One region of the Robertmurraya sp. GLU-23 genome, then DNA from elsewhere that is predicted to be linked to it. Evidence: riboswitches for the same ligand, from Rfam matches in the RefSeq annotation. Region 1 holds a riboswitch; each other region holds the start of a gene.
The links. A riboswitch is a leader RNA that binds a small molecule or an ion and turns the genes downstream of it on or off. The one in region 1 is predicted to bind cobalamin.
Positions count from the first base shown of each region.

Region 2: another riboswitch for cobalamin. It lies ahead of cbiB (adenosylcobinamide-phosphate synthase CbiB); the one in region 1 lies ahead of ACVBAX_RS14225 (ribonucleoside-diphosphate reductase subunit alpha).
Region 3: another riboswitch for cobalamin. It lies ahead of ACVBAX_RS09485 ((2Fe-2S) ferredoxin domain-containing protein); the one in region 1 lies ahead of ACVBAX_RS14225 (ribonucleoside-diphosphate reductase subunit alpha).

Region 1 is NZ_JBRKCV010000008.1:60,846-71,877, forward strand. It holds gene ACVBAX_RS14200 (PAS domain S-box protein) at 1-297, opposite strand, end outside; gene sda (sporulation histidine kinase inhibitor Sda) at 450-596, opposite strand; gene ACVBAX_RS14210 (two-component system sensor histidine kinase NtrB) at 717-1,832, opposite strand; gene ACVBAX_RS14215 (flavodoxin domain-containing protein) at 2,277-2,753, opposite strand; gene ACVBAX_RS14220 (ribonucleotide-diphosphate reductase subunit beta) at 2,734-3,780, opposite strand; gene ACVBAX_RS14225 (ribonucleoside-diphosphate reductase subunit alpha) at 3,801-6,086, opposite strand; cobalamin riboswitch at 6,226-6,423, opposite strand; gene ACVBAX_RS14230 (DHA2 family efflux MFS transporter permease subunit) at 6,933-8,474, opposite strand; gene ACVBAX_RS14235 (TetR/AcrR family transcriptional regulator) at 8,658-9,518, shown strand; gene aroQ (type II 3-dehydroquinate dehydratase) at 9,984-10,442, opposite strand; gene ACVBAX_RS14245 (LysR family transcriptional regulator) at 10,552-11,032, opposite strand, start outside.
Region 2 is NZ_JBRKCV010000013.1:88,075-99,106, reverse strand. It holds gene ACVBAX_RS18455 (Ig-like domain-containing protein) at 1-7,661, shown strand, start outside; gene ACVBAX_RS18450 (class D sortase) at 7,665-8,231, shown strand; cobalamin riboswitch at 8,366-8,552, shown strand; gene cbiB (adenosylcobinamide-phosphate synthase CbiB) at 8,754-9,719, shown strand; gene cobD (threonine-phosphate decarboxylase CobD) at 9,694-10,773, shown strand; gene ACVBAX_RS18435 (bifunctional adenosylcobinamide kinase/adenosylcobinamide-phosphate guanylyltransferase) at 10,752-11,032, shown strand, end outside.
Region 3 is NZ_JBRKCV010000004.1:70,163-81,194, forward strand. It holds gene ACVBAX_RS09450 (PTS sugar transporter subunit IIC) at 1-338, shown strand, start outside; gene ACVBAX_RS09455 (hypothetical protein) at 353-736, shown strand; gene ACVBAX_RS09460 (class II fructose-bisphosphate aldolase) at 750-1,589, shown strand; gene ACVBAX_RS09465 (putative zinc-binding protein) at 1,834-2,187, shown strand; gene ACVBAX_RS09470 (GNAT family N-acetyltransferase) at 2,228-2,728, opposite strand; gene ACVBAX_RS09475 (glutathione S-transferase family protein) at 2,733-3,731, opposite strand; gene ACVBAX_RS09480 (multidrug effflux MFS transporter) at 3,989-5,221, shown strand; cobalamin riboswitch at 5,385-5,577, shown strand; cobalamin riboswitch at 5,717-5,904, shown strand; gene ACVBAX_RS09485 ((2Fe-2S) ferredoxin domain-containing protein) at 6,017-6,400, shown strand; gene ACVBAX_RS09490 (HoxN/HupN/NixA family nickel/cobalt transporter) at 6,404-7,117, shown strand; gene cobJ (precorrin-3B C(17)-methyltransferase) at 7,118-8,695, shown strand; gene ACVBAX_RS09500 (sirohydrochlorin chelatase) at 8,752-9,639, shown strand; gene cobK (precorrin-6A reductase) at 9,636-10,412, shown strand; gene ACVBAX_RS09510 (precorrin-8X methylmutase) at 10,402-11,032, shown strand, end outside.

The sequences.
Region 1 (11,032 bases):
TACTTCACCATTCTTATGTACAAACCGCTTTTCTAATTGAAAAGAATCTTTCTCCCCAGCTAGTAACTTTCGATAATTTGAATCTATCGTTACATAGTCTTCTTCATATAATAAATACCTTAGCCCTAATTGAACCATTTCTTCATTTGAATATCCCGTAAAACGACAAAAGGACGAGTTTGTTTTCACGATCTTCCCATTTATTCCCATCAATACCATTCCTAATGGCGCATGGGTAAATGCCTCAAACAATAGTTCTTTATCCATCGCATGTAATTCCAAGTAAGTTTCTGTCAATTCCCTATCCCCTATGAACGAAAATTAGCGGATTCCCTTAAAGGTTTGCTCCTGCAAATATATAGGATCGCCCTTACTTCTCATTATTTTAACCTGCCAAACCTGCTCCTAAAGATTTCTTATCTATCTAATAGTATCTGGCCAAAGGTCAATCACTGCTCAATGAAATAGTTCTCTACTAAATGTCTTAAATTTCTTTTGTCTATCTCTTCCTCTAACAACTGTATAAATTCATGATCTAAAGCCAACTTCAATGCTGCAGCATAAGCATCCATCAACTCTTTGTCTGATATTTTCAAAACTTACTATACCCCTTTTTCCATAAACTTGCTGCAATCCGAAAGAATGTAATAGTTACGATTTTTTAATCATGCAGCGTAAATACTATTAGATTGTTTCTTCTCCCTTACGTAAGTCATTTATAATAAAGGTAGAGCAACAATGAAGGTTGTACCTTCCCCAGGTTTACTCGACACCTCAATCATTCCACCATGATTTTCTACTATTTTTTGACATACTGATAGCCCGATTCCTGCTCCTCTTTCTTTTGTGGTGAAAAAAGGAGTGAAAATTCTTTTTATCGTTTCCTCTTCCATACCTGAACCATTATCTTTTACAGAGATCTCAATGGTATTTTCATTAAGTTTTGTTCTTAGAATAATGCTCCCTTTCCCTCTGTTTTTACTAGCCTGGACCGCATCCATCGCATTTCGAATCAAATTTAGCACTACTTGTTTCATTTGCTTTTGATCTAGTTCCTGAACAGGGAGTATTTGTTCCTTCACATACTTAATTTCACAATTTATTTTCAAGGCTTCTTTTTGAGAAGTTTGAATTACTTCCATTAATACCTTTTGTATATTTACTTGCTGTTTATTAGGAGCTGTTGGTCGAGTAGAACTAACATATTCATAGATTAAATTATTTGCATAATCTACTTCTTCAAGTGCAATATCGGCATAATGGTCTTTACCGGTCTCTATTAGATAAGGCTTTAGCAATTGAAGGAAACCCCGAATACTTACTAATGGTTTTTTCAAATCTCCGGCTATAATAGAAGCTATATTCCCAAGGCTTGAAAGGTTATCATGCTTCATAACCACTTGCTCCATCCTTTTTAAGGTGGCTTCAAGCTGTTCTTGTTTCTCAAGCCACGTAAGATTTTCGCTCTCTAGTTGAGTTTCTAACTTTCGAATGATGGTTTGTATTTGCTGAATACTTTCCTGTTTTTCTATACAAAACACATATAAACGATTTTCATCTTCCCACTGGGTATACACATCGAATAAAGTAAGATTGAAATCCTTCCTGACTAAATTCAGTTCTACCTTTGTTTTTGCGAATACTGGTTTTAAGAATCGTTCCGCTTTCTTCCTACTTCCTAAATCAACAAGTTCAAGAAAGCTCCTTGCATTAGGAAATTGGAGTTGCGTCTCTTCTGAAACTCCTATAATAGTAAAATCTTGATCCACCACAAAAAATGGAAACGGGAAGGTTTGGAAGGATTTTTCAATGATATTCATATACTCTTTCACATATCTTGTTCTCTTTAAGCCACGAACGTAGATGGTATAAACCCTCTATCACGACAACGTTACTTGGACAATAACTATATAATTGATACAAGGATGTGATTCTCCCTCCTACAATAATTTCAGGATTATAGTCTAACTGATTGAGTTCTTTTAAGCATTCTAAAAGAGTAGGAAGATTGTATATGATCGATAAAGAAATCCCGATTACCCTCACTCTTTATCTTAACAAAGAATGGTATTTTCAAACAAAACTTTCATTCTTATCCATAGGTATATACATATAATAGTAAATAATTGTATTCGCATTTGTCTATAAAAAAACACACAAAGAAGGAACTGCCTCCGCAAATGCAGTCCCTCTACCTATCTGTTATTGAGCCATAAATGAAAGAGACCTTCCTTTATACCCAAATTGTCCATCTAGTAAACATTTAAAAATCCTTTTTACACTGTACTATAAGTTTGACTTTGAATTCTTTCTATTAATAACTCCGCTAATTTTTCACATTTTCTATAATCCTTAAGTTGTGGCTGTAATTCTATCTTTAAGGTGGCCACTAAGGAGGTCTGCACATAGAGCATATCCTTAAATTCATCCACCGCTCCACAAAAAGAAGGATAAAAGGAATCGCCTGTTCCAACCACAGCCGTGGCAAGTTCCCGAACATTTTGCAGTTCTATTTCCTGATACACAGGCATCATTTCTACTGGGATCTCTCCATTTCCCCACGTATAGGTTCCAATGACCAATCCATCATAGTCGTGAATGTTAGCGAGGAGAAAATCTTCTACTAGAAACAAGTCAGTAGATACAGATCGCGTTTGAAAGCAGCCTGCTACCATACGAACAAGTTCTTCCGTATTCCCCGTGACAGATGAATAAACAATCGCTATTTTCCCCTTATAATTCGTCAAAGCCATTGGACTGCGTCACCTTTGTATAGGTTCGGGATTTCTGTTCAAAAAAGTCTGATTTGGTGTCATTGATCATTTCGTCACTAAACACTTGAATCCATGGCATCACGTTGTCACGGTCACCATAAAGATGATCCAGACCCAATTGTCGAAGTCTTTTATTGGCCAAATACTCCACATATTGTCCGAACTCTTCTAGGTCAATTCCGTTGATCTCCGCTAATATTTCTCCTGCCCATTCCTTCTCAAGATCCACCGCTTCTTTGATGCGATCATACGCATATTGAATGTTTGCCTCATTATTTAGCTCTGGATTTTCCGTTAACATAATACGAACAAACTGAGAAATGAAATACGCATGCTGCATCTCATCTCTTTGAATATAGCTAATCATCGTACTAGTTTTAAGCATTTTTTGCTGACGTGCTAGATTATAGAAAAAGGCAAATCCCGCATAGAAATAGATTCCTTCTAAAATAATTGAGTTAATGGCTAGTTCATAGAGGTTTTGAGCTGATGGATGTGAACGGAATTTTTCATATGCATCCAAGATAAGCTGATTTCTTTTTTGAACAATCGGATCATCCTTTGCCTGATTGAACCGCGCATTTTGTTCACTAACAGGAACCAATGAACTTAATATATACGAGTACGATTCGTTGTGAACAGCCTCCTGTTGAGCAATGACCGCAAAGATTGCCTTGAAGCTTGAATCGGACACATAGTCTAGCACTTGACTCATCGTTGGCGTTTGAAGGCTATCCAGGGAGGCAAGCTGCGTATTGACCCGTAAAAAGATATCCTTTTCGTGCGAAGATAATGAATCCCATTGTTTAATATCATCTTGCATATTGATTTCTTGTGCCTTCCAAAAATTAGACAGCAATGTTTGATACAGATCATACATTTGTGGGTAGGCGATATCATTCCAGTTTAATAGACCAGAAGATTGTCCGTTAATAATACCTGTTGAACGATTAGGATAGGTTGGGTTCAACAGTTTGATTTTATTTAATGGGGCATTGATTGACATGGTCCCTTCTCCTTTCAAGCTTAGCTATGGCAAGCTTCACATTCTTCAATCTCTGACTGCGAAGTACTTCTTACGTAATACGTCGTTTTTAACCCTTGCTTCCAAGCTTCTACGTGTAAATGGAGCAAGTCTTTTGCTTTTATATCGTGTCTCACATACAAGTTAAAACTGATAGACTGATCAATATGACGCTGACGTGCTGCGTTTTGACGAATACTCCACACTTGGTCTAACTCATGCCTTGCTCTTCGGTAGTACGTGTATGTGCGATGGTTCAAGTCAGGTGCGGTTACCTTGAACTTAAAGTTCTTCTTTTCCTCCGCATATTCCACTGCGTACAACGGATCAATTCCGTCAGTTGAGCCACCAATTTTTGCAGTCGACGAATTTGGAGCAATCGCCATCAGCCAGCCATTACGAATACCGTTTGCCTTTACTTGTTCTTTTAACTCACTCCAACGGTCGGACGTGTAATTTCTCCGCTCGAAGTATCTTCCAGTAGCCCATTCAGACGTCTCAAATTGACTGAAGGCACCTTTTTCCTTGGCAAGCTCCATAGATGCTCGAATCGTGTAATACGCAATATTTTCGTATAGTTCATCAGCAAACTGGACCGCTTCTTCTGATTCCCAATGGATCGATTGTAAGGCCAACAGATGATGCCACCCGAACGTCCCTAAGCCGACCGCTCGATATTTTTGATTCGTTAACTCGGCTTGTCCAACTGGAATGGTATTCAGATCGATAACATTGTCTAGCATCCGCACTTGAATCGCTATTAATCGTTCCAGCTCATTGGAACCATAAGCCTTTGCGAGATTGATTGAGGAAAGATTACATACAACAAATTCTCCCGGCTTTCTTACAATTATTAGATTGCCATCTTCGTCCTTGTATTCTTTTACAATCGTTGTACTCGACATGTTTTGGGCGATTTCTGTACATAAATTACTGCAGTAGATAGAGGTTCTTCCTTCTGCACGCTTGTTTGGATTTTGACGATTCACCTCATCTCGATAGAACATGTAAGGTGTACCTGTTTCTAACTGAGCAACCATTATTCGGGCCATAATATCCATCGCACGGTAGGTTTTTCTTGGTAAGAGTGGTTGATTCACCGCTTCTTCGTATTTTTCTGTAAAATACTTTCGATCTTTTTCATCATAAAAATCCTCAAGCCCAAGCGGGTTCCCGCTCTCATCCTTCCAGCCCATCAGCTGCTTCACTTGGTGCGGACAGAATGTATGCCATTCTCCAATACTTCTGCCGTTTTCATCTTTCTCTTGAAGTTTTTCCATAAATAAATCAGGGATGGTAACTCCTGTGAAAATGTCATGAGCCTTTCTTCTCTCATCCCCATTATTGGTCTTTAGTTCAAGAAAGCCATTCATCACGTCTTTATGGAATATATCTAAGTAAATGGCAACCGCCCCTTGTCTTTGACCTAATTGATCAACACTTACGGCTGTATCATTAATCAAGCGGATCCAAGGTACGACTCCAGAGGACATTCCTTTAAACCTCTTGATATCGGAACCTAGCGCACGAACCTTTCCGTAATAAATCCCGATGCCACCGCCTTCTTTACTTAAGCGAGCAATATCCCAATTGTTCAAATAAATGCCGTCAAGCGAATCATCCACTGTGTCGATAAAACAAGAGGACAGCTGACCAAAGTTCTTGCCTGCATTTGATAATGTTGGTGTGGCTACCGTCATATATAAATGACTAAGGGCCCAGTAGGCTTCTTTTACTAACTCTAGTCTTTTGGTTTTCGATTCGTTCATCATAATGGTCATCGCAATAACCATGAATCTTTCTTGCGGTAACTCATATACATTTCTATCATGATCTCTTGCAAGGTAACGATCAGCAAACAAAAACAGACCAATATAGTTGAAAAGCTTATCTCGTTCAGGACTGATTGTGTCCGCTAATTCTTTAATTTCTTCCTCTGTATACATTTGCAGCAGTTTAGGAGAGTAGATCCCTTTCTCTGTTAACGTTTCTAGCAAATTGTAAAAGTTCCCATATGTATGTGATGAATCGTAGTTTCGATTTTGCGAAGCTTTCTTGTATAATTCGGTTAAGTATATGCGCGCGGCAACAAATGTCCAATCTGGCTGGTCCATCGCGATTTTATTTAAAGAATAAAATAAAGCTTGTTGGCTCACTTCTTTTTTTGCTGCCTCTAATTCATTTACCATTTTTGTCATCTCAGTGGCGTCTAATTGATAAGTTGAAGAACACTCTTCAATCGCTCTTAACACCGATTTATAATCTTCATGTACATCTACTACTGTCATGATCGTCCCTCCTGAAAATAAAAATCCGCTCAAGTGGTTCCTTGAGCGGATGAAACGATTTCAGCAAAAGACAAACAGGCAAAAATACTTTTTGTCTTCTGTCGCCATCGTTTCATCTTCCCAAATCCCCGAAGAAGTTGAAACATCTTAAGTAAGATAGGTCTCCTGACTTATGCTTCACTCTACTTTGAACCCTTCCCATTTAGGCACCTACATCTCGTAAGCAATCTTCACAGTGGCTTGTTCATTTTGTCAGCATTTACAGTTGCGGGGGCAGTTCTGGTCTTTCACCAGATTCCCTATTAAGCCGTACGGCATCTTATCTTAAGGCAACAACACAATATATAGTTGAATTTTTACTTATGTATATCCATATCTAGATTTAATACAAACTTAATAGTAACGGTAGTTTAGTAGATACGCAAGTATAAAATCTTAATTTTGGTAAAATATTGTTGTTGACTTTAGGGGCAGGCGGAATCTCGGAATGGATTTGAAGAGATTGATTTTTTCCGCACTGTTTCGATTCTTTTTGCAATAAATGAGTGGAAACTAAGGGATGAAAGGGCATTTCTGAATGGATTTTGGTGCTTTTTTAGGAGGATTAGTAGATTTCTATTAGTAGTTTTGGATTTTATTTGCGATACGAAAAATTTATTTGCGATTCTGAGATTTTATTTGCGATTCGAAAAATTTATTTGCGATTCCGGGATTTTATTTGCGCTTCGAAAAATTTATTTGCGATTCCGGGATTTTATTTGCGCTTCGAAAAATTTATTTGCGATTCTAACACTTTACTTGCTATAAAAAGACCCTCAATTTCGAGGGTCCCTTCAGATACGAGCATTAATTTTCAGCTAGCTTTGCCGGTACAACCTTTGACACTTCTTTTCCTTCGATTGGATCCTCTGCTTGTGTGGCGCGTTTGATAAAGAATGCAAGGATGAAGGCGACAATTGAAATCCCTGTAGCTACAAGGAATGCATCATTAATTCCTTCGAGCATCGCCTTCATCATAATCTGCTCTTTCATTTGAGCGATCATTTCAGCAGTTGGCTGTGCGGCTCCTGCTCCTTGACCAGCTGCTGTCTTCATCGCTTCGTCAGCCAATTCTTTGGCGTGTGTTTCTGTACGATTGGACATAACCGTAACTAGTAATGCGGTGCCGATTGCCCCAGCCACTTGGTTTAACGTATTGTTCATTGCCGTACCATGTGGATAGAAACGCGTCGGAAGTTGATTTAATCCGTTTGTTGAAACAGGCATCATAACAAATGACATCCCAACCATTCGAACTGTGTAAAGGATGACTAAGTGCGTATAGCTTAAGTCTACCGTTAACTGACTAAACTCATACGTGGTGATTACCGTGATTCCTAAACCAATTAGCGCCAATACTCGCCCACCAAATTTATCAAACAGTCTCCCGGTAATAGGAGACATAATCGCCATGGCGATGGCACCTGGTAGGAGCATTAACCCTGCGTCTAGTGGAGAAATTCCACGAATCGTTTGAACATAAATGGGAATAAGGATCATTCCTGAGAATAATGCCATGTTTGTTACCATGGATATAGAAGATGACAAGGCAAACATGGGGTATTTAAACACTTTAAAGTTTAACAACGGATTGTCTTGCTTTATTTGTTTTAAAATAAAAGTTACTAGCGAAATGAAACCGACTGCAATAGCCAGATACACATGCGGGCTATCCCACCCCTTGCTTCCTGCCGAACTAAAGCCGTAAAGAATCCCACCAAAACCAATACTTGATAATACTAATGAGAAAAAGTCTAAACGAAGATTACTCTTTTCTTTCTTATCTTTTAATAGGAAGAATCCGATTAATACCACTATTACTGAAATAGGGGTAATAAAGTGGAAAAGCATTCTCCAATCATAGTGTTCAATAATCCACCCTGATAAAGTTGGACCAATGGCAGGGGCAAACATGATGATTAAGCCAAAAACCCCCATCGCTGTTCCTCTTTTTTCAATTGGAAAGCTAACGAGCATGACGTTCATAAGCAATGGCATCATAATGGCAGATCCTGATGCTTGAAGCATACGTCCAGCTAAAAGAATCGGAAATTCGTGAGCCACACCAGCAACTAAAGTACCGATCGTAAATAAACTCATGGCGACTAAAAATAAATTTCGAACAGAATATTTCTGTATTAAGAAGGCAGTAGCCGGAATTAATATCCCGTTAACTAGCATAAAGCCTGTAGTTAACCATTGAACTGTGGCAGCTTCTACCTCTAAATCCTTCATGATGGATGGCAAAGCAATATTTAATAAGGTGTTATTTAAAAACGTGATGAAAGCCCCAATTAACAGAACTCCAATAATCCCGTATGGCGGCCGTTTATCTTGTTTTTCAGCCATGTATGTTCCTCCTATACTATAAGTCCAATAAAATGTACTTCTGTTATACACTTTACATATATTATACCCTGAGTATAAAAATTGCAATGAAAAAACACAGCTAAATAATGGGTTTGTAACCTTCAGAAAAATAAGTTACTATACTTTTATACAGTGAGTCCAAATACTAATTCGGGTGATACAATGAATGATCGGAAGCAACACGTTATTAATACAGCCCACCAGCTTTTTGTAGAAAAGGGATTTCAAGCAACTTCCATTCAAGACATATTAGATTTTAGTAGTATATCTAAAGGAACCTTTTATAATTACTTTTCTTCAAAAAACGAGCTACTCATGGCCATTTTTCGAGTGATCCAAAAAAAGTTTGAGCATGAAAGAAACGAACTTTTAATCGGAAAAGACCCGTCAGATATCGAAGTGTTCATTAAGCAAATGGAATTGCAAGTGAAGACCAATCGAGCAAGTAATCTTATACCTTTATATGAAGAAGTGCTATTTTTAAATGATTCTGAGTTAAAAAAGTTTATTAGTGATTTTCAGTTGCGAATGTTACGTTGGGTATACGAACGCTTTCATGAAATTTTTGGCGAGAGCATGAAACCCTATCTTCTTGATGCTGCCATAATGTTTACCGCTATTTTCCACCATAACCTTAAGTATGAGAGAATGGCGAATAGCTTAAAGAGCAATCCTGAACGGGTAGTAAGATATAGTGTTAATCGACTTTTGGCACTAATGAAGAATGTAGGGGAAACCGGTGAGCAACTTCTTCCACCGGAACTGTTGGATGATTGGTCTCCAACTTGTCATAAGAAAGATAAATCTTATCAAGAACAACTTACACTTGAAATTATGAGTCTAAAAAAAGAGAGCGTGCATATGACTGACTCTGTGAAATATATCGAGCTGCTCGATTTCATCTTAGAGGAGCTTTTGCAGCCTAGCCAAAAGAGGCAGTTTGTAGTGGAAAGTGCAGTAAGAACCTTAGAGGATCACTTTGGAAAAGCAAAACTACAACAACTACGTTCGTATCTTCAATAACAATGCTAGCAGGTATTGGGTCCCTTTGTCTTGGCCTTAATCGAGTAACTAGCGTAATAAGCGGAGAATTTCCGGTTAGATGCAGAATGGAGCAGATTTCGGGGTAAATAAGGGGAGGTTTTCCGCTTATGCAAAGCAAAATCTCCTATTTTCGAATTTTTTGAGCCAATAGGCGGAATCTCTCCGTTTATTTAAGCTTTTTTTAATAACAATTACTAATTAATCGGAATTTCTCCGTCTATTTTTCAGCTCGGGTGCTTAACCTGATCCCTCAACTGATAAGTGCGGACCCTCCTAACCTAAATGTGAGGATCCGCAGCTTTTTATCGACCAGTTTTAATTGTACAATACTTAATCATGTTAATTACTACAAGACGTATGCAAATTCATACGTCTTGTCTTGTGATTTTAATTAATAAAGTACCCAAAAAACGGAACCCTTTAGTCATTGGCCTGCTAGCTTTTTTAAGCTTCTTGTAATTGCTTTTCATCAATAAGTGTTTTTGCGGCTCTTAACCCTAATAAGTAACTGTCACATCCAAAACCGCTAATCTGACCTTGAGCAATTTCTGCAAATACAGAACGATGTCTAAATTCATCTCTTGCATGGATATTAGACATATGAATCTCAATAAACGGTACTTCTAAAATATCTAAAGCATCGCGAATTCCGTAGCTATAGTGGGTCCAGGCACCAGCATTAATAATCACTGCATCGACTTTTTCACGATAGGCTTGATGAATGCGATCTACCATCTCTCCCTCACAGTTCGTTTGGAATGTTTCAAGTTCTAGATCTAACTCTTCTGCTAACTTTTTCATGCTTTCATTAATTTCATCTAGGGTAATCGTTCCATACACCTTCGGATTACGTTTTCCAAACATATTAAGATTCACACCGTTTAGCATAAGTACCTTTTTCATCATAGATTCCCTCTTTCTCTTGCTCATTATTTCACAAACTTGTTTATACGACTATTTTAAAACAGACAATCCATAAATACCAATCGGTTTTTTGGTGAGATCTATAGGCTTACCCTATGAAAAATAAGTTAAGTGAATTTCTTTCAATATAACTTTTAAACTTTTCCACTACAGGTGATAGGTAACGATTCTTTACACTCGCCATGTAGATAATTTGTTCTGGGAGCGGCTCCTGAAAAGGTAGAACTTTAATGTCAAACAGGTCTAAGGTGGAGGATCGCGGAAGGATTCCCACTCCTTGTTTGGCTGCCACTAAGCCCACCAATGCCGTATCTTCTGCTACTTCACAAGATATATATGGAGTGATTCCGGCATCCGTAAATAATTGATCGATTACGGGACGAAATAGACTTTTCTTGTTAAAACAAATGAATTTTTCCTCAGCAATATCCATTAATTCCACGGAATCCTTGGATGCTAACGGATGATCTTTATGAGTGATGAGTACAATATCTCTCTTCATTAATGGAATAAAATCAATCTCTGGTTCATGTTCCGCATACGTACAAAAAGCAAGGTCATAATTTTCT
Region 2 (11,032 bases), on a different contig from region 1:
TTTCTATTGATGGACCTGCTGTTGAAAGGCTTTATAAATTTCCCGTTAACGTTACAGGAAAATTCCTTAACTCAGATAGTGGGAATAAACAAGTAGAACTTGTAATTACGAATGTTACCAAAGGAGGAACTGTAACATCCAAACCTGTTAACCCCTCAAGTAACTTATGGACAGTTCCAACAAGTTTTGCAAATACAGCAGAGTTGGGTGAGTATACTTTACAAGCCTCTGGGAGATCAACTGGGAAAGATTCAGTTCCCGTTGAAGCAAACAAAATAATCCATATTATCCCACCTCCAACAATCACCACTCCTGTTGTAGAAGATGGGAAATTAGTTGTAAAAGGCACAGGAGAAAAAGGAGAAACAGTTGAGCTATGGGTAGATGAAGTTCTCTACAAAAGCGTTAAGGTAGATGATACAACAGGCGATTGGACAGCTACTGTTGACACGCAGCTTTCACTAGGAACACATACATTTCTAGTAAAAGCGTATGACGATCACTTAGCCGTGGGGCAATCTCTTCCTGTAACATATCAAACTAGTAATATCACTGTTAGCATCGCAAATGGTGATTCAACCGTATCAAACGATCCTACCCCAACCATATATGGAAAAACATCCGTCTCCAACAATGGAATAGTAGAGGTATCGATTGATAATGGTCCAGCTCTTACAGCGATGGTAAATAACGGGAAATGGAGACTTCCTTTACAAACGGCTTTAACCGAAGGATCTCATGAGATTTCAGCGGTTGCGAAAGAGAACGGCTTAACCTCTGCACCCGATACACAAAATTTACTATTGGACTTAACAACTGGGGTTACACTAGTGTCACCGACAGAGTACTCAAAAACTAACAACATATTCACGGGTACTGGGGAAGCACTAGGTGATGTGTCAATTCAAGTAGATGACGGTCCAATTAAAATTATTAATCTAAAAGATGTGTCAGAAACAAATACAAATTGGACATTCCAAACGGGTGAATTGGCATATGGGACGCATACAATTACCATTTCTGGAATGGATGAGCTTGGAAATACGAAGCAAGTAAATAGAGAAGATGCGAAAATCACCCGTGAATTCACCATTATAGATCCTACGAAGCCAGTGCCTTCAAATGACAATGCGTATACAATTAAAAACCAAGCAAAATCAGGTGAGTTAGTTGTTGCTGATCAAAATATCGAATCACTTCTATACACGATCAAGTCAAATGGTGAAAAAGGGACAGCAACGATTGATGCGACAGGAAATTGGACCTATGAGCCCAATCTTGATCAATTAGGTGAGGATCGTTTTATAGTAGAGGTCACAAACCAAAATGGGAATAAAGCAGAAGCAACAATCACAATTCAAATTTTAGAATTGGATGTGGCTATCAACGGCTTACCAGGCCTACGTACCGATGACCATACACCAAGTTTTACTGGAACGGCTAAGAAAACAATAAATAGTGTTTTAACTGTTCAACTTTTATCAGAGGAAGGTACGGAAGTGACTAGTGCTGAAGTTTCCATGACGGAAAATGGCGACTGGCAATATGTTACACCAACGCTTACGGCAGGGAAATATACACTAAAAGCTGTTATTAGAGATTCAGAGCTTGGAACACAGGAGGTAGATACGAAGAGTTTTACCGTATACGATGCTTCTTATAAAGTTACTTTGGTAGCTACCCCTGAGAAAGTTGTAGCGGATGGAGTATCCAAAGTGACGCTGAAAGCCGTAGTGACTGACCAGGACATGATGCCAGCGGCAAATGAAACGGTCAAATTCGCTGCCGAACAAGGGCAGCTTACAGCTACAGAAGCAAAAACGAATGCTTATGGTGAAGCAACGGTAGAATTAATCACTCCAGACTATTTCGGAAAGACAACGAGTCAAACCGTTATAGCAATGGCGTCTGTTAATAATGAAGAAAAGAAATTACAGGCAGAAGCACCTTATTTACTCACTTTTGTACCTGCATTCGTGAAAGGAATAGTACTTGATGCCATTACAGGGGATCCGATTACGGAAGCAAGTATACGTGTAAATAAGACGTATGAAGATGGTGAAATTTTTACGTATCAGGGTAAGACAGATTCGCTTGGGAATTATGTTTTCCCGGTAAAACGCGGGAACACCTCTTATGACGTTGAAATCAGTGCTACTACTACTGTAGAAGGTAGAGAGGTACCTATTTCCTTTATTCAAAGTGTGAAGGTTGATGGAGGAGAAGAAACAGATTTTGAGAGGAAAGCGGAACGCACAGTGTCAGGTAAGGTATTTGTCATAAACCCCGAAACTGATGCTCTTCAAGATATTAAGACAGCACTAGGAGACGTTTCGATTGTCCCTGAGATTGAGCATCCTACCGAGAATATACAGATTGTCCCAACAGAGTCTGGTCAGTACAAGGTGACAGGTGGAGAAATCGGAAAAACATACAATGTCAGATTTACTATTAAACATAAAGATGACATTTTTGCTGGGAAAACAGTAAAAATCAAAATTCCTGAAGACGGACAGGCTACGATTTTACCAATCTTAATTGATCCATATGGTACCGTAACAAATGCGAAGACAAACGAAATCATTGAAGACGCAGAAGTTACTTTATATTGGGCTGAAACGGAAAGAAACAGACTAGCCGGAAGAGTGGCAAATACGAAAGTAGAATTACCAATCATCGAAGGTTTTGCACCAAACAATAATCAAAACTCTCAGTTCACCTCCACTATAGGCTCTTATGCCTGGATGGTTTTCCCTGAAGGAGACTATTATATCGTCTCGAACAAAGAGGGTTATTATAGCTATAGTAGTTTAGAAGAAGGAAGAACGGCACCAGCCAAAGAAGGCGAAGATAGCTTTGTAGAAGATGGAATAATCCGTGTTGGATACTCGATGGTGAATTACGATTTCAAAATGGAACCACTTCCTGTGAAGGAGCCAGAGAGTAAAAATGAAGCTCCTATTGTGACAAATGACGAAGTAACTACACTCAAACATACAAAGGTTGAAGGAAGCGCACAAGCTATTGATGCAGAGCAGGACCTATTATCCTACACCCTAGGTACAGATGGACAAAATGGAAAAGTGACAGTTACAGCAGATGGTGCTTGGACATATGAGCCGAATCTAGACTTCGTTGGTGACGATGTTTTCACGATCCTTGTGAATGATCAGCATAATCAATCTGTACCTTTAACGGTGGTTGTTCATGTAGTAAAGCCAAACCTCATCATTACCATTGATGGTGGAGCGGAAGATCGTACGGTTGATCACACGCCACTTTTAAAAGGAGAAGCATTAGGGATGCTTCAAGGTAATGTAGATGTGGTTATTAAGGACAAGGAAGGTAACACGATTGAAGCAGAAAGTGTTCCAATTGAAAATGAAAAATGGACCTACCAGTTGAAAACCGAGACAAACCCTGAAGAGTACCTAGTGGAGGTAACTCTTAAGGACAGCTTTTACAAGGAACAAACAAAGACGGAGCAAGCTCTCACAATTGTACAAGTTCCATTACAAATGAACTTAACTGCCACTCCACAATCCGTCTTGGGAGATGGAAAAGCAGAAGTTAATTTAAAAGCTGTCATCACAGATGAATCAAACGAACCTATTGTAAACGAAAAAGTCACCTTTAGAACGGAATTAGGGACCCTAAAGTCAACTTCCGTCATAACAAATGAAAAAGGTGAAGCAACTGTTATTCTAGTTGCTCCAAAATTAACGGATGAAATAGACCCATTCAATAACCTAATCACCGTATCTGTCCACAATCCGGACAAAGGCCTTGTGGATCATGAATCTATTAATCTAGAGTTCATCCCAAATAAAGCACCGGTTGTAACAGATGACGAAGTAACGACCCTTAAAAATACGGAAGTAACTCAATCATCTAACGTATCAGATAAAGAAAATGATGCCTTGACGTATAAGGTAGGAACAAACGCGCAACACGGCCAAGCGACCGTAACATCATCTGGTACTTGGACGTACAAACCAACCCAAGACTTTGTGGGAGATGACTACTTTACTTTGTTAGTAAACGATGGAAATCATGAAGACGTTGAGTTAAAAGTCATTGTACATGTAGTAAAACCAAATCTCGCGATCACAATTGACGGTGGAGAACAACAAACCACTGTAGACAGAACACCGCTTTTAACAGGTGAAGTAAAAGAAATGGTGGAGGGCAAAGTTACCGTTGTTATGAAAGACAAAGACGGTAGAGTGATCGAGAATTCGACGGTCCCTGTTGTAAATGGAAAGTGGTCGTATCAGGTAGAGAAGGAGCTTTCACCAGCAGATTTCCAGGTAGAAGCTAATCTAACGGATTCTTTCTACAACGAAACGGTAAAAGATAAACAAACACTAACAATCGCGTACATCCCTTTACAAATCGAACTCACCGCAACACCAAACTCGATTGTAGGAGATGGGAAAACAGAGGTTACACTTAAGGCAGTTATTAATAATGTCTTTGGTGAACCAATTGTGAACGAAAAGGTTTCTTTTAATACTGAACTAGGTACTTTAAAGTCAGCAGAAGCAATAACCAATAATAAAGGTGAAGCAACAGTCATGTTAGTCGCTCCAGATTTAACGAACATGACGGACCCAATCACTAACGTAATCACCGTATCCGTCCACAACCCAGACAAAGGTCTTGTGGATCATGAATCTATTAATCTAGAGTTCATCCCAAATAAAGCACCGGTTGTAACAGATGACGAAGTAACGACCCTTAAAAATACGGAAGTAACTCAATCATCTAACGTATCAGATAAAGAAAATGATGCCTTGACGTATAAACTGGGAACTGGTGCAGAACACGGTCTAGTAACAGTAACCACTTCAGGAACGTGGACGTACAAACCAACCCAAGACTTTGTGGGAGATGATTCCTTTACTATTTTAGTAAACGACGGAAATCATGAAGACGTAGAGTTAGAAGTCACTGTACATGTAGTAAAACCAAATTTCTCGATCACAATTGATGGTGGAGAACAACACACCACTGTAGACAGAACACCGCTTTTAACAGGTAATGTAAATGAAATAGTTAACGGAACAGTGGAAGTATCTATTGGAGACAAGGCTGGTCAAGAAGTTGAAAAGGCAACGGTCCCTGTAATAAATGGAAAGTGGTCCTACCAAGTACAAAAGGAGCTTTCACCAGACGAATACCAGGTAGAAGCCAATCTAACAGACTCTTTCTACAACGAAACAGTGAAAGATAACCAAACGTTAACGATTGCGTACATTCCCTTACAAATCGAACTCACCGCAACGCCAAGCTCGATCGTAGGAGATGGGAAAACGGAAGTCACACTAAAAGTAGTAATTAAAAATAGCCTTGGAGAACCAATCGCAAATGAGAAGGTGGTCTTTGATACCGAACTAGGCACCTTAAAGTCAACAGAAGCAACAACCAATGACAAAGGTGAAGCGACTGTGATACTGGTGGCTCCGGATTTAACAGGTGAAACTACGACAATAAATAATAACATCACCGTTTCGGTTCACAATCCAGACCAAGGTCTTGTAGATGATGAAACAATAACCATTTTCTTCATACCAAACAAGGCACCAAGTGGTACAGATGACGAAGTAACGACCTTGAAAAACACAGAAGTTTCGCGATCAGTAAAGGCAACTGACAAAGAGAGCGATGCCTTGACGTACAAGGTAGGAACTAACTCTGAGCACGGCGAGGCAACAGTAACTGCATCCGGCACTTGGACCTACAAGCCAAATAAGGATTTCGTGGGAGATGACTCCTTTACTCTTTTAGTAAACGATGGATATCATTCTGATGTAGAAATGATAGTCGTGGTCCATGTGGTAAAACCAAATCTAGCCATCACGATTGACGGTGGAGAAAAACAGACCTTTGTAGACCGAACCCCATTGTTAACTGGAGAAGTAAAGGAAGCGGTAGAAGGAAAAGCAACAATCGTTATTCACGATATAAACGGGGAAATGGTTGAAACGGCTCCGGTGAACATAGTAAATGGCAAATGGTCACATCAAGTAACAAAAGAACTGATACCTGCTGATTATGAGGTGGAAGTCACGTTAACTGATACGTTCTATAATGAAACGACTAAAGACAATCAAGTGGTAACAATCGCAAATCTTCCCCTACAAATGGAACTAACGGCAACACCAAGCTCGATCGTAGGAGATGGGAAAACGGAAGTCACACTAAAAGCAGTAATTAAAAATAGCCTTGGAGAACCAATCGCAAATGAGAAGGTGGTCTTTGATACCGAACTAGGCACGTTAAAGTCAACAGAAGCAACAACCAATGACAAAGGCGAAGCGACTGTGATACTGATTGCCCCAGACTTAAGTGGAAACCTGCAGTCCATTGTGAAAAAGGTAACCGCATCAGTTAACAATCCCGACAAAGGCTTAGTGGATTCAAAGTCGGTGAATATTACCTTTGTTCCAGCAAGAGTATCAGGCCAAGTTATAGATTCTGTTACAAAAAAACCAGTACCTAATGCAACGATTACAATCAAGGAAGATTTTAATAAAGATGGTGTTGTTGACTTTGAGACAGTGGTAAAAACAAATGTCAACGGTGAGTACGATATTGTCGTACCGAAAGGAAACTGGAATTACAAGCTACAAATTACTACAACGATGACGGTTGAAGGAGTGGAAGTTCCTGTAACATTCACACAGGATGCAAACGTAGGAGAAACTTCTGGTACAGGTGAACAACTTAAATCAGACCACACGGTTATCGGGCAGCTCTTTATGGAAAATAAAGAAACCGGTAAACCAGAAAGTATCACTTCGATGGTACCGGGTGCAAGATTTACCGTACAACCAGTTGACGGTGTAAATATAGACATTACTCCTACAGGACAGTACATCATCACAGGTGGAGAAAAAGGAAATTCATACACTTTTGCAGTTACTGTAATAGTGAAAGACAAGGATGGAAATGATGTGATTCTTGCAGGTCAAAAAATGACTGTAACGATCCCTGAAGATGGGGTTGCATCCATTGAGTCGACCTTAATTGATCCATACGGAATTGTTCGTGACCCAGATACGTTAGAGCCAATTGAAGGTGTCGACATGCAACTTTACTGGGCTGATACGGAAACGAACAGAAAATATGGAAGAGAACCACATACACTTGTTAATTTACCAATATTAGAGGATTTTGCACCGAACCAAAACCGTAACAATCAATACACAACAAGTGATGGCCAATACGCGTGGATGGTTTTTGCTGACGGTGATTATTACATCATCGCTAAAAAGGATGGTTATCCGGTTTATGATAGCCGAATTGAAGGTAGAACCGTTGAAGCACTTCCTGGTGAAGACAGTTATATCACAAATGGAATTATCCATGTTGGACAGACGATTGTTGAATACAATATGAATATGTTCTCTAAACTGACTGAAACGATAGAAGAACCACCTGCTGTTGAGAAGCCTACTACTGAGGAAAGCAACCCTGTTGCAGAGGCTCCAATTCAGAAAGAGACACCTGTTAAAGAGGAAGCTACACCAGTGACGAACTTGCCAATCAAGGTGTTGCCAAAAACAGGTTCTCCTTTTACAACATGGACACTTCTAATGTTAGGAACGGCATTCGTTGTTCTTGGACTAGTGGTCAGAGGAAGAAGGAAGGTATAAAAGTTGAGAAAATGGATCGGAAATGTACTGTTAGCATCAGGGGTATTTGTTTTAGCTTACGTAGGTTTGCAGCATGGATACCAGTTCTATCTTGAGAAAAAGATACTTTCCGAAACAATCGACACAGCGGAGGCACTTTTGCCTTCTGGTGTTGTAACTAATCAAAAGAGTGTGTTGAACGACATGAGGCTCGTTATTCCAAAGCTTTCACTCGATATTCCCGTACTAGAAGGGGCAACAAAGGATAATCTCCGGGTTGCTGTCACTCATCTAGAAGGAACGGGACGAGTTGGGGTAGAGGGGGAAAACAGTGTAATCCTTGGACATCGCTCGTTTGTCACTGGAGAGTTCTTTAGTGAGCTTGATAAGCTAAAAGAAGGGGATACATTTTCAATCACCTCCTCATCTATTCAGTTTGAGTATGAGGTGATCGAACAAAAAATCATTGAACCCTCCGATCTTAGTGTTCTTTCTGCAACACCGGACGAGTCACTTGTTACGCTCATCACCTGTCACCCAAGGTACTCAAGCAAGCAGCGACTCGTCGTTATTGCCAAGCAAAAAGGATAGAAAAGTCAGAGTATGGTAGAAAGAAATTTCTATCATACACTGGCTTTTTATTCATTTGTTACAACAATTAAATTAATGTAATAGATTACCTTGTCATTCCCTGTTTACAAGATTAGTATTAGAATATGAAAAATATATATTGTGCAAGAATAGGCGTACTTCTTTTTTAGAAGTCTAGGGAAGTTGGTGAAAGTCCAACGCGGTCCCGCCACTGTATATGGGAGCATACTGTAAAAACCACTGTGCAATAAAGAAATGCATGGGAAGGTACAGAAAGCAATGACCATGAGCCAGGAAACCTGACTATCTCTTGACACCGTGTACCTACGAGGATAGGTGGTGTGGTCGGTTTCTTACATAAGGAAGAAGCTTATTCCAACATCTCCATTTCTATGTGGAGATGTTTTTTTATGCAAAAGTGGGCCAGTTTCATCCTCCGTAAGCTGGTGTTGCTACGCAACTAAGGCTTTCTTCGGGTGGAAACTGTCCAACTTGTTAAATATTTATGAAGGAGGGTTTATCATGTTTCTTCAACATTTATTCGCAATGACGATTGCTTATTTTATTGATTTACTTCTCGGTGATCCCATCGATTGGCCACATCCGGTGAAGTGGATCGGAACACTGATTTATAAGCTCGAGAAAAAGTGGAATAAAGGAACGCGGAAAAAATGGAACGGAATCGCTATGGTAGTTACGCTTCTCTTGCTCGTCGTGGGGATTACGATCCTAATTACGATGTTAGCTTATCAAGTTCATTTTATGGTCGGAATTATGGTTGAAGCGGTGATCATTTGGACGACGATTGCACAAAAAAGCTTAAAGGAAGCAGCGATGACGGTGTATGGTCCGTTAAAAAAGGGAGATCTAGTGGAAGCTCGTCACAAGCTATCGTATATCGTTGGTCGTGACACGGATCAACTTGATGAACAGGGTGTGGTTCGCGCGACAATTGAAACGGTCGCAGAAAACACAAGTGACGGAGTAACAGCTCCACTTTTTTGGGCGTTACTCGGTGGGGCGCCCTTTGCGATGTTATACCGGGCAGTGAATACTTGTGATTCCATGGTTGGTTATAAAAATGAAAAATATATGGAGTTTGGCTGGGCATCGGCAAAGCTTGATGATTGGTTAAATCTGATTCCAAGTCGCCTAACCTCTATCTGCATGTTGTTCAGTAATAAGCCAGTTCAATCGACTGTTAAAGAGTCAGCTAAAATTGTTCTCCGTGATGCCAAAAAACATCCGAGTCCAAACAGTGGATGGGGAGAAGCAGCCGTAGCTGCCTTACTTGGGATTCAGCTTGGAGGCATCAACTTTTACAAAGGCATTCGCTCCGATCGAGCCAAAATGGGAGAACCCTATTTTCCTGTTACTGGAGAGCATATTTTACAAACCAATGGTATTTTAACTCGAACAGTACTCACATTTTTACTTTTATTATGGATTGGAGGGATGATCGTTGAAGTGGCCTACGCACGGATCTAATCCACAATTTTTATATAAAGCACTTCATCTTGACATGCCTGAATCAGTGATTGATTTTAGTGCCAATATTAACCCGCTCGGCCCACCAGCCATAGTAAAAGACAGGTGGAATGAGCTGTACTCGCTTGTATCTGATTATCCCGATCCAACGGCAGAAAGGCTCACAGGTTTGCTTGCAAAGAAAGAAAGCGTAAGAAAAGAGCAAATCTTAGTGGGGAACGGAGGGGCGGAGCTTATTTCTTTGGTCGGACGACTGCTCTCTGGTAAAAAAGCGCTTATCGTACAACCAGCCTTTTCCGAATACGAAGAAGCATGCCGAGTGAATCAATGTGAAGTACGCTATCACCTGATGGATGTTGACAGCTGGGAATTACGTTTAGATGAATTACTAGTGAACTTACGTGAAGTAGACGCTGTATTTCTGTGCAATCCAAACAATCCAACGGGAATGTTTTTTCCGAAACTAACGATTGAGATTCTTGCCCGTGAATGTGCTAAATATGAAACCATGCTTATTGTCGATGAAGCCTTTTACGACTTTGTGTCAGAGTACGAATCAACCGTTTCCTGCCTTCAATCCTGCGAGAACATGATCATTCTTCGTTCGATGACAAAAATGTTCAGCATTCCAGGGATACGACTTGGGTACATCATTGCAAATGAAGCAATGCTTTCAAAGCTTAGGTCTAATAAACCGCACTGGAGTGTTAATGCGATAGCCATGAAGGTGGGGGAATGGTGTTTGTCAGAAGAAGACTATGTAAAACAAACCATTCATCTAATAAAAAATGAACGGGAAAGGCTTATGTCTTTTTATCGTGAAAATGAGTTTTTTTACTCCCCTTCATACGTAAACTTTTATTTATTAAAAGATGACAAAATCCGCGATCAATTTCCCTTTTTCCTTTTTTTAATGAAAAAGGGGATAATTCCACGGCATACAATGAATTTTCCTGGACTAGACGGAAAATGCCTGCGACTGGCAATTAAGGGGCCGACCGAGCATGAAAGGTTATTAGAGGTGATGAAGGAATGGCGGAAGCTGGACAGCTGATTTTTATCAGTGGTGGTGTTAGAAGTGGAAAAAGCAGTTTTGCTGAGAAAACAGCCATGGAGCTAACAAAGAATACTAAAGGAAATCTCCATTATATTGCTTCTGGAGTTGCCTTTGATGCGGAAATGAAGGACCGAATTCATAGACATCAAGTACAAAGAAATGAAGGGGAGCAACAATGGACAACATGGGAGGAGCCCTACTTTTTACATAACCTCTCCACTTTTTTTCAGCCGAATGATATTGTGCTCTTTGATTG
Region 3 (11,032 bases), on a different contig from region 1:
ATGCAGTAACAGCAGGATTTGTTACCACAACGATTGGATCCGTAATCGCAATGTTTGTTCTCCCTTGGTTTGGGTTAGCGATGATTTTACCAGGAATGTTAACAAACTTCTTCGCTGGAGGAACAGCAGGGGTATTTATGAATGCTGTTGGTGGTAGAAGAGGAGTGTTAATTGGAGGAATTGCTCATGGTTTCTTTATCACTCTTTTACCTGCATTACTGGTTCCAATTTTCAACGATCTTGGTTTTGTCAATGCTACCGCAACCGATGTGGATACTGTAACTGCTGCTCTTGTGTTTGATTGGCTGATCAGTCCTATTATTAATCTATTTAACTAGCGAGGTTATCATATATGGCATTTTTTAAAAGGAAAAAAGAACCTAAAGTTGAAGTTGAAACGATTATTGAAGTCGATATAGAAAAGTTGCTTCAGAATATAGAATCCGCATCAGAAGACCTAAAGAACGCTGAAGGAGATAAACGTATAGAAATTCTAAATAAATTAGGAACATTATCCTTCGAAGCCAACTTAATCGACCAATCAATTGAATATTACGAAACAAGTATTTCAGAAAACAGGTCGCTTGGAAAAGCCTATACTGACTTGATTAAGCTTTATAATATCAAACGAAAAGAAGCAGTCGATGAAAAAGATAATGCAAAAATTCAATTATATTTAGGAAAAACTGACCAATTAATGCAACTCACCAAAGATACTATAAGAGGAAGATTTTAAAGGAGAGAAACTAATGCTTAAAAACTTAAAGCAATTGTTTGAAGAAAATGATGGTAAACGAGCGATTGGTGCCTTTAATGTACATTGTCTTGAGATGTTACCCGCTATGCTAGAAGGAGCAAAGGAGATCAATTCACCAATTATTATACAAACTTCCCTAGGTACTGCTGAATATATTGGGTTTGACCTACTAGTCTCCAGTTTAAGGACGTTATCTGAAAAGCTAGACGTGGATGTTTGTCTTCATATGGATCATTGTAAGGATATAGACGCGATTAAACGTGCGATTGACATGGGCTACACATCGGTCATGTATGATGGTTCAAGCTTACCATTAGAAGAAAATATCAGGAATACTCAAATTGTCGTTGACTATGCTTCTAGTAAAAACGTTTCCGTTGAAGGGGAAGTTGGAACGATTGGTGGAGCAGAAGAGGGAATCGTTGTCTCAAGTCATGATGCGATGTACACGGATCCACAAGATGCTTACAAATTCGTAACTGAAACGGGAGTAGATGCGCTAGCCGTAGCCATTGGTACAACTCACGGACAATATAAATCAAAAGCAAAAATTAACTTTGATTTGTTAAAAGAACTATCCACCAATTTGAAAAACGTTGGAATGGTTCTACATGGAGGAACAGGTGTATCTGATGACGATATGAGGAAATGCGTGTCTCAGGGAATGAAAAAAGTGAATGTGGGAACTGAATTGAATAAATCGTATATTGAAGAAGTAAACAAAACCTTCCCATCCGCCACACCATTAACCTCACTGCGCACCTTGCTAAAGCCAGCCAACCAGAAGATTAAAGAAATTGTAGTGGAAAAATCGACATTGTTTCAAATGTAATCGTAGAGATCAGTCCTAGATAATAGGGCTGATCTTTTTTCTCTTGTTGAGAATGCAAGTATTAGAGCAAAAATAGCAAATAGTTTTTGTTAGAAAAGTTAATATATTTATGCAAAATTCATACGAATCCCTATTAATTTTATCACGTAAACGTAACATTCTTCACAGAATTCAACCACCATTTCCTTTACAGTAATTAACAATCAGAACAGTTTGGAGAATAAACTGCAAAGGAGGAACAATGTTGAAAAGAACAGATTTGCCGTTGGTATATTCTTGCTCAGGCTGTTCTTCAGCCGCACAAACTGCAAACTTAATTGCAATTAAAATGGATCGGGAGGACATTGCCGAAATGTCTTGCATCGCTGGAGTTGGAGGAGATGTTAAACCACTTGTAAAAACTGCGAAATCAGGGAGGCCAATCATCGCCATTGATGGATGTCCGTTGGCCTGTACAAAAAACTGTCTCGCAAGGCATGCTGTTCAACCCACTTATCATTTTGACCTATCTAATTTTAATGTGGTAAAGAAAAAAGGGGAAGACCCAGACTTAGATGTGTTTATGACGACTTACGAGAGAATAGTAGAGTTCATTTAATCAACTTAGGATATGTTCGCCTTGAACATATCCTTATTTTCTAGATAGATAAACGAAATGCTTTCACTATTATGCCATCATTAGCTGGCTCAAAGTCGTATTGTGGCAGACGTTCGAAACCAAAATGTTCATACAGTTTGATCGCATTTGTCATAAATTCTCCTGTATGTAACCCAATTGCTTGGTAACCTTTGGCCTTAGATCGTTGAATGCATTCTTTTATTAAAGCAGATGCAATTCCTTTACCTCTGAATTCTTCAGCAACAGCCAAGACACGAATTTCAGGGTGATCCAGTTCTTCAACCATCCCCTCATACGCATCCGTTTTAGCTGGAAAAAGAGCCACACTGCCAACGATTGTGCCTTTTACTTCTGCCACAAGTAGCTCTACACCCAACTGACTGTCGGCATCAGAAGAGATGGCTTTTTTTAGCGCCTCCCAATGTGCATTCGGAATTTTCCTCGCATGTTCCGTATACGCATTCACACGTTGTTCCCGTATAAAAGTTATTTCGGTCTCTTTTGCCTCACGAATAATCATAATATTACACCTCCAACTTCCTTAAAAATTTGTCTGGTTGATTACTTAGTAAATGACGATTATGCTTCATGTTCCAACCTGATAAATCAGGTCCTTTCGGCAATATTTTTACGGATGTTTTGTCTGGATCAATCGTTATGGATGTGTGGTAGTGTTTTTTTATAGCATCAAAGTCGGTTGTATCACTAAATCCAGAAGTCTGGTAGAGATCACGAGCATATCCCCATAAATTCTCATATTGACTAATGAGCTGCCGGTTAGTATTAAAACAAGTATAGTATGCTGCATCAAACCTGACTAATGTGGCAAAAAGACGAACATCAGAATCGGTGATATAGTCCCCAAATAAAAAACGTTTTTTTGATAAGCGCTCCTCAAACTCCACGAGTCGAGCAAACAACGTATCATACGCCTGTTCATATGCTTCCTGAGATTTCGCAAACCCGCATTTGTACACACCATTATTTATATCGTTAAAAATGATTGTGTTTAAATCATCAATCTCATTTTGTAGATGCTCAGGGTACAGAATAGGAGCATTTTCTTTATGAAAGGGAGCCCACACGGTTTCCAAATAATTTGTTAGTTTAAAATAATCATTGTTAACGGCTTTAAGCTCTTTTACATCCACCATAACGGGAACGGTTGGGCGGCCAGAATACTCCGGATCGGTTTTTTTATAGATTTCACTAATGTACCGTATACCAAGTTTCGGATCTACCCCGTCCTTATCTAGAGAAAACTCCCAATCGACGTGGGGGAGGTGGGGACGAATTGGACTCACTGTTCCTAAACTGATCACATCCTCTAACCCTAGCAAACGGCGAACAATAACAGAGCGATGTGCCCAAGGACAAGCTTGAGACCATAACAAGCGGTAGCGACCAGGCTCAATCGGTAACTCTCCGGGACCGTCTCCAAAAGGAGTTGAAAATTGATTACCTTGTCTTTTGAAAGATCCATCTTTATTAAACTCTTTATTAGTAAGCTGTTCATCCTGCATATTTATCAACCCTCTTTAGCGAATTATGAAAATACTCTGAATTTGAGACTTTAATCAAATTTTAATCTTTTTCTATCGGCTTCGTCAATTTTTAAAGCCGTGTCATCTGCTGTGACCGCATACAAAAACTTAATAAAATTTATTATATATTTCAATGACCGAAACAATTTACTTTAGCAAGGCAATGTTATAAAATGGTTAAGTTACAAACTTAGGAAATTATGAATCTTCATATTAAAAAGAAAGGCGAGAGGAACTTGAACAATTTAACAGGTACAAAGCGTATACAGCTGGCATTGCTTCTAGGGTCTCTGGCAATCTTAGGTCCGTTTACCATCGATATGTATTTGCCTTCTTTTCCGACTATTGTAGAAGAGTTAGGTACAACGGCATCTTTCGTACAAATTAGTTTAACTTCTTGTTTGTTAGGTTTAGGATTAGGGCAATTAATTATCGGCCCAATGAGTGATGTGCAGGGACGAAAAAAACCATTATTAATATTCCTTATTATGTATTTAATTGCCTCTGCTATTTGTGCATTTGCCCCAAATATTTATTTCTTTATTGCTGCACGTTTCTTGCAAGGATTTTCAGCAGCAGGTGGTATCGTTATTTCTAGAGCCGTCGTTCGGGATAAGTTTAACGGTAGAGAATTAACGAAGTTTTTTGCGTTATTAACATTAGTAAGTAATCTAGGTCCTATTATCGCTCCTGTTGCAGGTGGTGCAATTCTAGCCTTTACAAATTGGACGGGAGTGTTTGTCGTTTTAAGTGTTGTCGGTCTAGTTTTATTTTTCACGGTCATTTCCAAGCTGGAAGAATCACTACCAGCGGAGAAGCGTGTACCAAGTAATATTGGGCAAACATTTAGAAACTTTGGAACTTTATTAAAAGATCGTCAGTTTACGGGATATGCCTTCACACAAGGATTTATTGTTGCTGGGATCTTTGCTTATGTATCTGGTACACCGTTTGTTTATCAAAATATATATGGTGTTTCTCCTCAAGTATTTAGTTTATTATTCGGATTGAACGGAATTGGCTTGATTCTTGGAAGCCAGGCAGTAGGGAAGTTCGTAGACGTGGTATCGGAAAAGACATTTTTAGTCATAGGTCTGACCATTTCAAATGTATCAGGTGCCATTCTTCTTGTGGCGTTATTACTAAAGGCTCCATTAATTATGGTTGTTATTCCTATCTTCTTCCTCGTTGCATCGATCGGGATTATTGGAACCACATCGTTTTCTCTTGCTATGGAGTCACAAGGCCATATTGCTGGTAGTGCATCGGCCTTATTAGGATTATTACCATTTATCCTAGGCTCTATCTCTTCACCACTTGTAGGGATTGCAGGTGAGAATTCTGCCATACCGATGGGCTCCATTATCTTTGGTGCTAGCTTTTTAGCTTTTCTATCATATTTACTTTTGGTACGAAAGGCTTCCGTTGTAAAACCATCTATCGAAGAACCTAGTAAAATCTCAATATAATATATAGACGCTATCCAAATAGGGTAGTGTCTTTTCTTTTTTAAACATCTAATGGTGGGCATTCTTGTAAAATTGGTTACAGTAGTAAATCTGTCATGTTTGTGATATTAGTAGTTGAAAAATAAGAACGTTTCATCTAATATAGAATCTAGCTTAATTGAATAGTTTTCCAGAAAGTTAAGATGCCAAGATGGCTTAATAGGGAATCTGGTTAAAATCCAGAGCTGTACCCGCAACTGTATGTGTGGACGAAATAAGAAATCCACTGTGTGCATACCTGATTCGTATGGATATGGGAAGGTCTTAAAGTAGGAAGAAGCACAAGTCAGGAAACCTGTCTTACTTTTAAACGTTTCAGTTTCTCCGGGAATAGAGAAGGTGTTTCGATGGTGAGAATAGACTCTGTTATTCTATTTGTCTTTTCGTGCTTTCGTTTCATCCGCTCATTCCCTTTGAGCGGATTTTTTTATGGAAATCATTCATTGGGTTGATAACTTCATAGTTTACTTGATAGGTGCAAAAGAAAAAACTTTTGCTTAAAAGGGAAGCACGGTGAAAAGCCGTCGCGGTACCCGCCACTGTATTGGGGAGCTTTGTTACAAATAGTCACTGAGTAAAATCGGGAAGACGTAACAAAAGCAAGGAACCAGAGCCAGGAGACCTGCCTATAAAGTGTGTCACATACCTACGGGACTATAGGTAGATGTGTAGAAAGATCTACATTCCGTATGTTCTTATGCACCTCTATTTGTAGGGGTGCTTTTTTATTACAAAAAATGTAAGGGAGTGGAAAACATGACAACATGGAATTTAAAGGGGACAAAGCATCACATCTTGATTTGCAATGGAAGTAGTTGCATGAGAAAAGGGGGAGAAGAAGTAACGCAAGCGATTCGTGATGAAATTAAGCAGTTGGAGTTGGACGACAAGATTCATACAACAAGAACGAGATGCAATGGTAGATGCAAGGATGCTTGTGTCACCATCGTTTATCCAGAAGGCATCTGGTATAAGGCACTTACAGAGGACACGGGACGAGAAATCGTACGGAGTCATCTCGCTCAAGGAAAGATACTAGAAGAATCTGTTATTTATACATACGACCAGGAAGGCATCGTAGCACCTGAAAACTCAGATAGTATTGAGGGAATCTCGAAAAATGTGAAAGAAGAGGTATGACCTATGGAATTTATCATGTTTGCTCTGCTTGCTGTGTTTATTGGCATGAGGCATGGAATCGACGGAGATCATGTAGCAGCAATTGCCGACATGGTTGGAAGTGAGCAGCGAAAGAAGAAACAGCTTACTCTTGGTGTGATGTATGCCATTGGACACGGCATGATTGTGATGGTTATTGGAGTGCTATTTATTTATATTGGTTTACAACTTCCGGATGCAACTAAGAAAGTACTAGAAATGCTCGTTAGCTTCACCCTTATTTTGCTTGGAATGTTTATTATTTGGTCCATTTTTAAACAAAAGAAAGAATACGAGTATAAAAGTCGACTCAGAATTGTTGTTGAGTTTTTCCATAACATGGCTACTAAGGTGAAATCGGGAACAAAAACCAATCAACTTTCACCTACGAAACTTGGTGGCATTGGTGCGTTTATTATTGGCATTCTTCACGGCATTGGTGTGGAAAGTCCGACTCAGATCGCGATAATTTCTAATGCAATGGGGCTTGATAATATAACCGTTGCCCTTATTCAACTGACTCTATTTGTTATTGGTCTACTCATCGCTACAATCGGAATTACGTTTTGTCTTTCATGGGGATTTATGAAAGCTAGAGTGAAAGACAAGTTGTTTATATTATTAGGTTCGGTAACAGGAGCCTATAGCTTAGTACTCGGAATTTTTATGATGGTGGAATTAGTGAAAGGAGGAGCGTAATTGAAAGGAAAGCTATTAGTCATTGGGTTTGGGCCAGGAAGCGAGGAGCATATAACGGACCGAGCAAAAAAAGCTCTTCAAGAAAGCGATATGATCATCGGTTACAAAACATATGTGGAACTGATTGAAGGGTTACTCGACGGACAAGAAATCATCAGCACTGGAATGACAGAAGAAGTAAGTCGAGCACAAGAGGCAGTGAGACAAGCAGAGCTCGGGAAAAAAGTGGCCGTGATCTCTAGTGGAGATGCGGGTGTTTACGGAATGGCTGGCCTTGTGTACGAAGTGTTGGTGGAAAAAGAATGGAAAAAGGACACAGGTGTTGAGGTTGAAGTAATCCCAGGAATCTCTGCTATCAACTCATGTGCTTCCCTATTGGGAGCCCCGGTCATGCATGATGCATGCACCATCAGTTTGAGTGACCACCTGACTCCTTGGAGCTTGATTGAACAACGAATAGAAGCAGCCGCACAAGCCGATTTTGTGATTGCCTTGTATAACCCAATGAGTGGGAGAAGAACAAGACAAATTGCTGAGGCCCAACGGATATTATTAAAATACCGTTCTCCAGAGACACCGGTTGGACTTGTAAAAAGTGCCTATCGTGAACGGCAAAGTATTACGCGAACCACATTAAAAGACATGCTGAATCATGAGATTGGCATGTTATCAACCGTGCTGATCGGAAACTCGTCAACCTTCTTTTACGACGATTTGATGATTACCCCAAGAGGTTATCAACGAAAGTATACATTGAGTCAAAAGGAACAACCATTGAAACCTCATCAACGATTGAAAAAAGAAGCTGAGCCATGGGCGTTAGAGCAGGAGGTGGCCGATACTTCCTCAAGAGAAATGGCGGATGAAGCATTACAGCTGATTTTAGGAGAAAGAAATCAACCAAAAGAATTCATCCAACACCCCATTCAATCAATCTTTGAAGTGTCGGTTAGTCCGGGTGTTGCGAACAAAAAATTTACCTCGAAGCAAATGATCACACTAGCTGAGATCGTTGGTGATGATGGATGCATGGAGTATACCCAGGACCATCATATTAAGCTTCAAGTTCCAACCTCTAACCCCGAACATGTCGTAAGGGAGCTTGAAGAGGTAGGTTTTCTTCTTGCCCCTGTTGGCGATGTGCTAACACTGAAGGCCTGCGATTTTTGTGAAGGAGAAAAGAAAGATAGCATTCCTTATGCTGAGTCGTTACAAGCAAAACTTGGTGGAATGGAGCTACCAAAAGAACTGAAGATCGGTTTTAACGGGTGCGGAATGGCGTGCTTTGGTGCAGTACGTGAAGATATTGGGATTGTATTTAGAAAAGGCGCCTTTGATTTATTTTTAGGTGGAAAAACCATCGGGAGAAACGCACACTCTGGACAAATTGTCGCAGAAGGGATTGCTGCGGACGAAATCGTTGAACTAGTTGAGAGAATTGTTCAAGAGTACAAGGAAAAAGGTCATCCGAATGAGCGTTTCCATAAATTCTTTAAGCGTGTGAAGAACGTGTGTGACTTTGAATTTCAAGACGTATCACCATCATTAAAAATAGAGCCCGCCCCTTGTGGAGATTAAGGAAATAAAAACCATCCATAAAAAGGCCTAAAACATACCATTTAAGGAGGAAAAACATGAAAGCGATTCTTTTCGTTGGACATGGAAGCAGAGACCACGAAGGCAATGATCAAATCCGGGAATTTATTCAGAACTTAAGACCAAGTGTAGATGAGTCCATCCTCGTTGAAACATGTTTCCTAGAGTTCGAGAGACCAACCGTTGGACAGGGCATCGACTTATGTGTAGAAAAAGGTGCAACAGATATCGCGGTGATCCCAATTATGCTCCTTCAAGCTGGTCACTCCAAAATTCACATCCCTGGTGCGATTGACGAAGCAAAGGAAAAATATCATCATGTTTCGTTTACATACGGGAGACCGATCGGAATTCATGAAGAGGCTCTTAACATTTTACAAACAAGATTAATAGAGGCAGGAGAAGACCTCGACTCGCCTTCTGACGATACAGCCATCCTCCTCCTAGGTCGAGGTGGAAGTGACCCGGATGCGAATAGTGATTTATACAAGATTGGGAGATTGCTATGGGAAAAAACGAAGTATCAGGTCGTTGAACCAGCTTTTATGGGGGTTACTGATCCTCTAGTGAATGCAGGAATCGAACGATGTATCAAGCTTGGTGCAAAGAAAGTAGTGATTTTGCCATATTTTCTTTTCACGGGCATCTTAATTAAACGACTAGAAGAGCTAGTTAATGAGTTTCAACAAAGTTACCCAGACATTGAATTCCAACTCGCTGGATATTTTGGATTCCATCCTAAATTACAGACCATTTTAATGGACCGGGCAGAAGAAGCACTTCAAGGTGATGTGAAAATGAACTGTGATACATGCCAATACCGTTTAAATGCAATGGAATTTATCGGTCATCATCACCATCACGACCATGACCATGAGCATCATCACCACCATCACGATGAGGTAAAGGCGGGAAATACCAAGTGATTTTTTTGTTAGCAGGAACAAGCGATGCAAGAGCGCTTGCGCTCGAAATTAAAAATGAAGGTCATCAACTCCTCACAACAGTAGTAACAGAAAATGCGGCAACGGAAATGATTAAGGCGAAAATTCCCGTCTATGTTGGTCGACTGCCTGCTGATGAAATGATCAGCCTTATTCAAAAAAACAGAGCTAACGTAGTAGTCGATGCGAGCCATCCATTTGCTGAGGAAGCTTCAAAAAATGCCATCGAAGCGGCGAAACAACTAGGGCTTCCTTATATACGTTACGAACGAGAGTCACAATCGTTTGATTACGAAAAGTTAACAGTTGTTTCAACCTACAAGGAAGCAGCGAAACTAGCCGCGACCAAACAAGGTGTCGTTATGTTGACGACCGGAAGCAAGACATTAAAAGTGTTTACAGAGGAATTACTGGACAAACCAGATATTCGTCTTGTAGCCCGAATGCTCCCTCGTTTAGATAATATGGAGAAATGCGAGCAGCTTGGGTTTCCGCAAAAAAACATTATCGCCATCCAAGGACCCTTCACTAAAGAATTTGACCAAGCGCTTTATAAGCAATACGGAGTCACCGTCATGATTACAAAAGAAAGTGGCAAGGTGGGCTCGGTCGATGAAAAAGTAGAGGCAGCAGAAGAGTTAGGCATCGAGATTATCATGATCGCTAGACCTAAAATGGACTACGGCGTCAGCTTTTCAGAGTTCTCACCCATTTTAAATTTATTAAAAAAAGGAGCCAGATTTCATGGACTTTAAAACAGAATTTAAACCATTAACCGTTCAACCAGAAGAAATTGAAGGTATTAGCTTTCAAATGATTGATGATGAAGTAGGAGAGCATAATTATACTCCAGAACAATACCGCGTAGTCCAACGAGTGATTCACGCTTCAGCTGATTTTGAACTTGGAAAAAGTCTCTTATTTCACCCAAAAGCCATGGAGGCTGGCATTCAAGCCATTCGCAGTGGAAAAAGAGTTGTGGCTGACGTTCAAATGGTGCAATCAGGGGTAAACAAAACCAGAATTGAGAAATTCGGTGGAGAAGTAAATGTATACATTTCTGACCCAGACGTGATGAAAGAAGCCAAACGGTTAAACACAACTAGAGCCATTATTGCTACGAGAAAAGCAATTAAAGAAGCTGAAGGTGGAATCTTTGCCATCGGAAATGCACCAACCGCTTTATTAGAACTGATTCGCCTGATTAAAGAAGAAGACGCAAAGCCAGGACTTATCATCGGGTTGCCAGTTGGATTCGTATCCGCTGCTGAATCAAAGGAAGAGCTCGCAAAACTAGATGTACCGTTTATTACGAACATAGGCAGAAAGGGTGGTAGTACGGTAACTGTTGCTGCCTTAAATGCCATTTCTATTT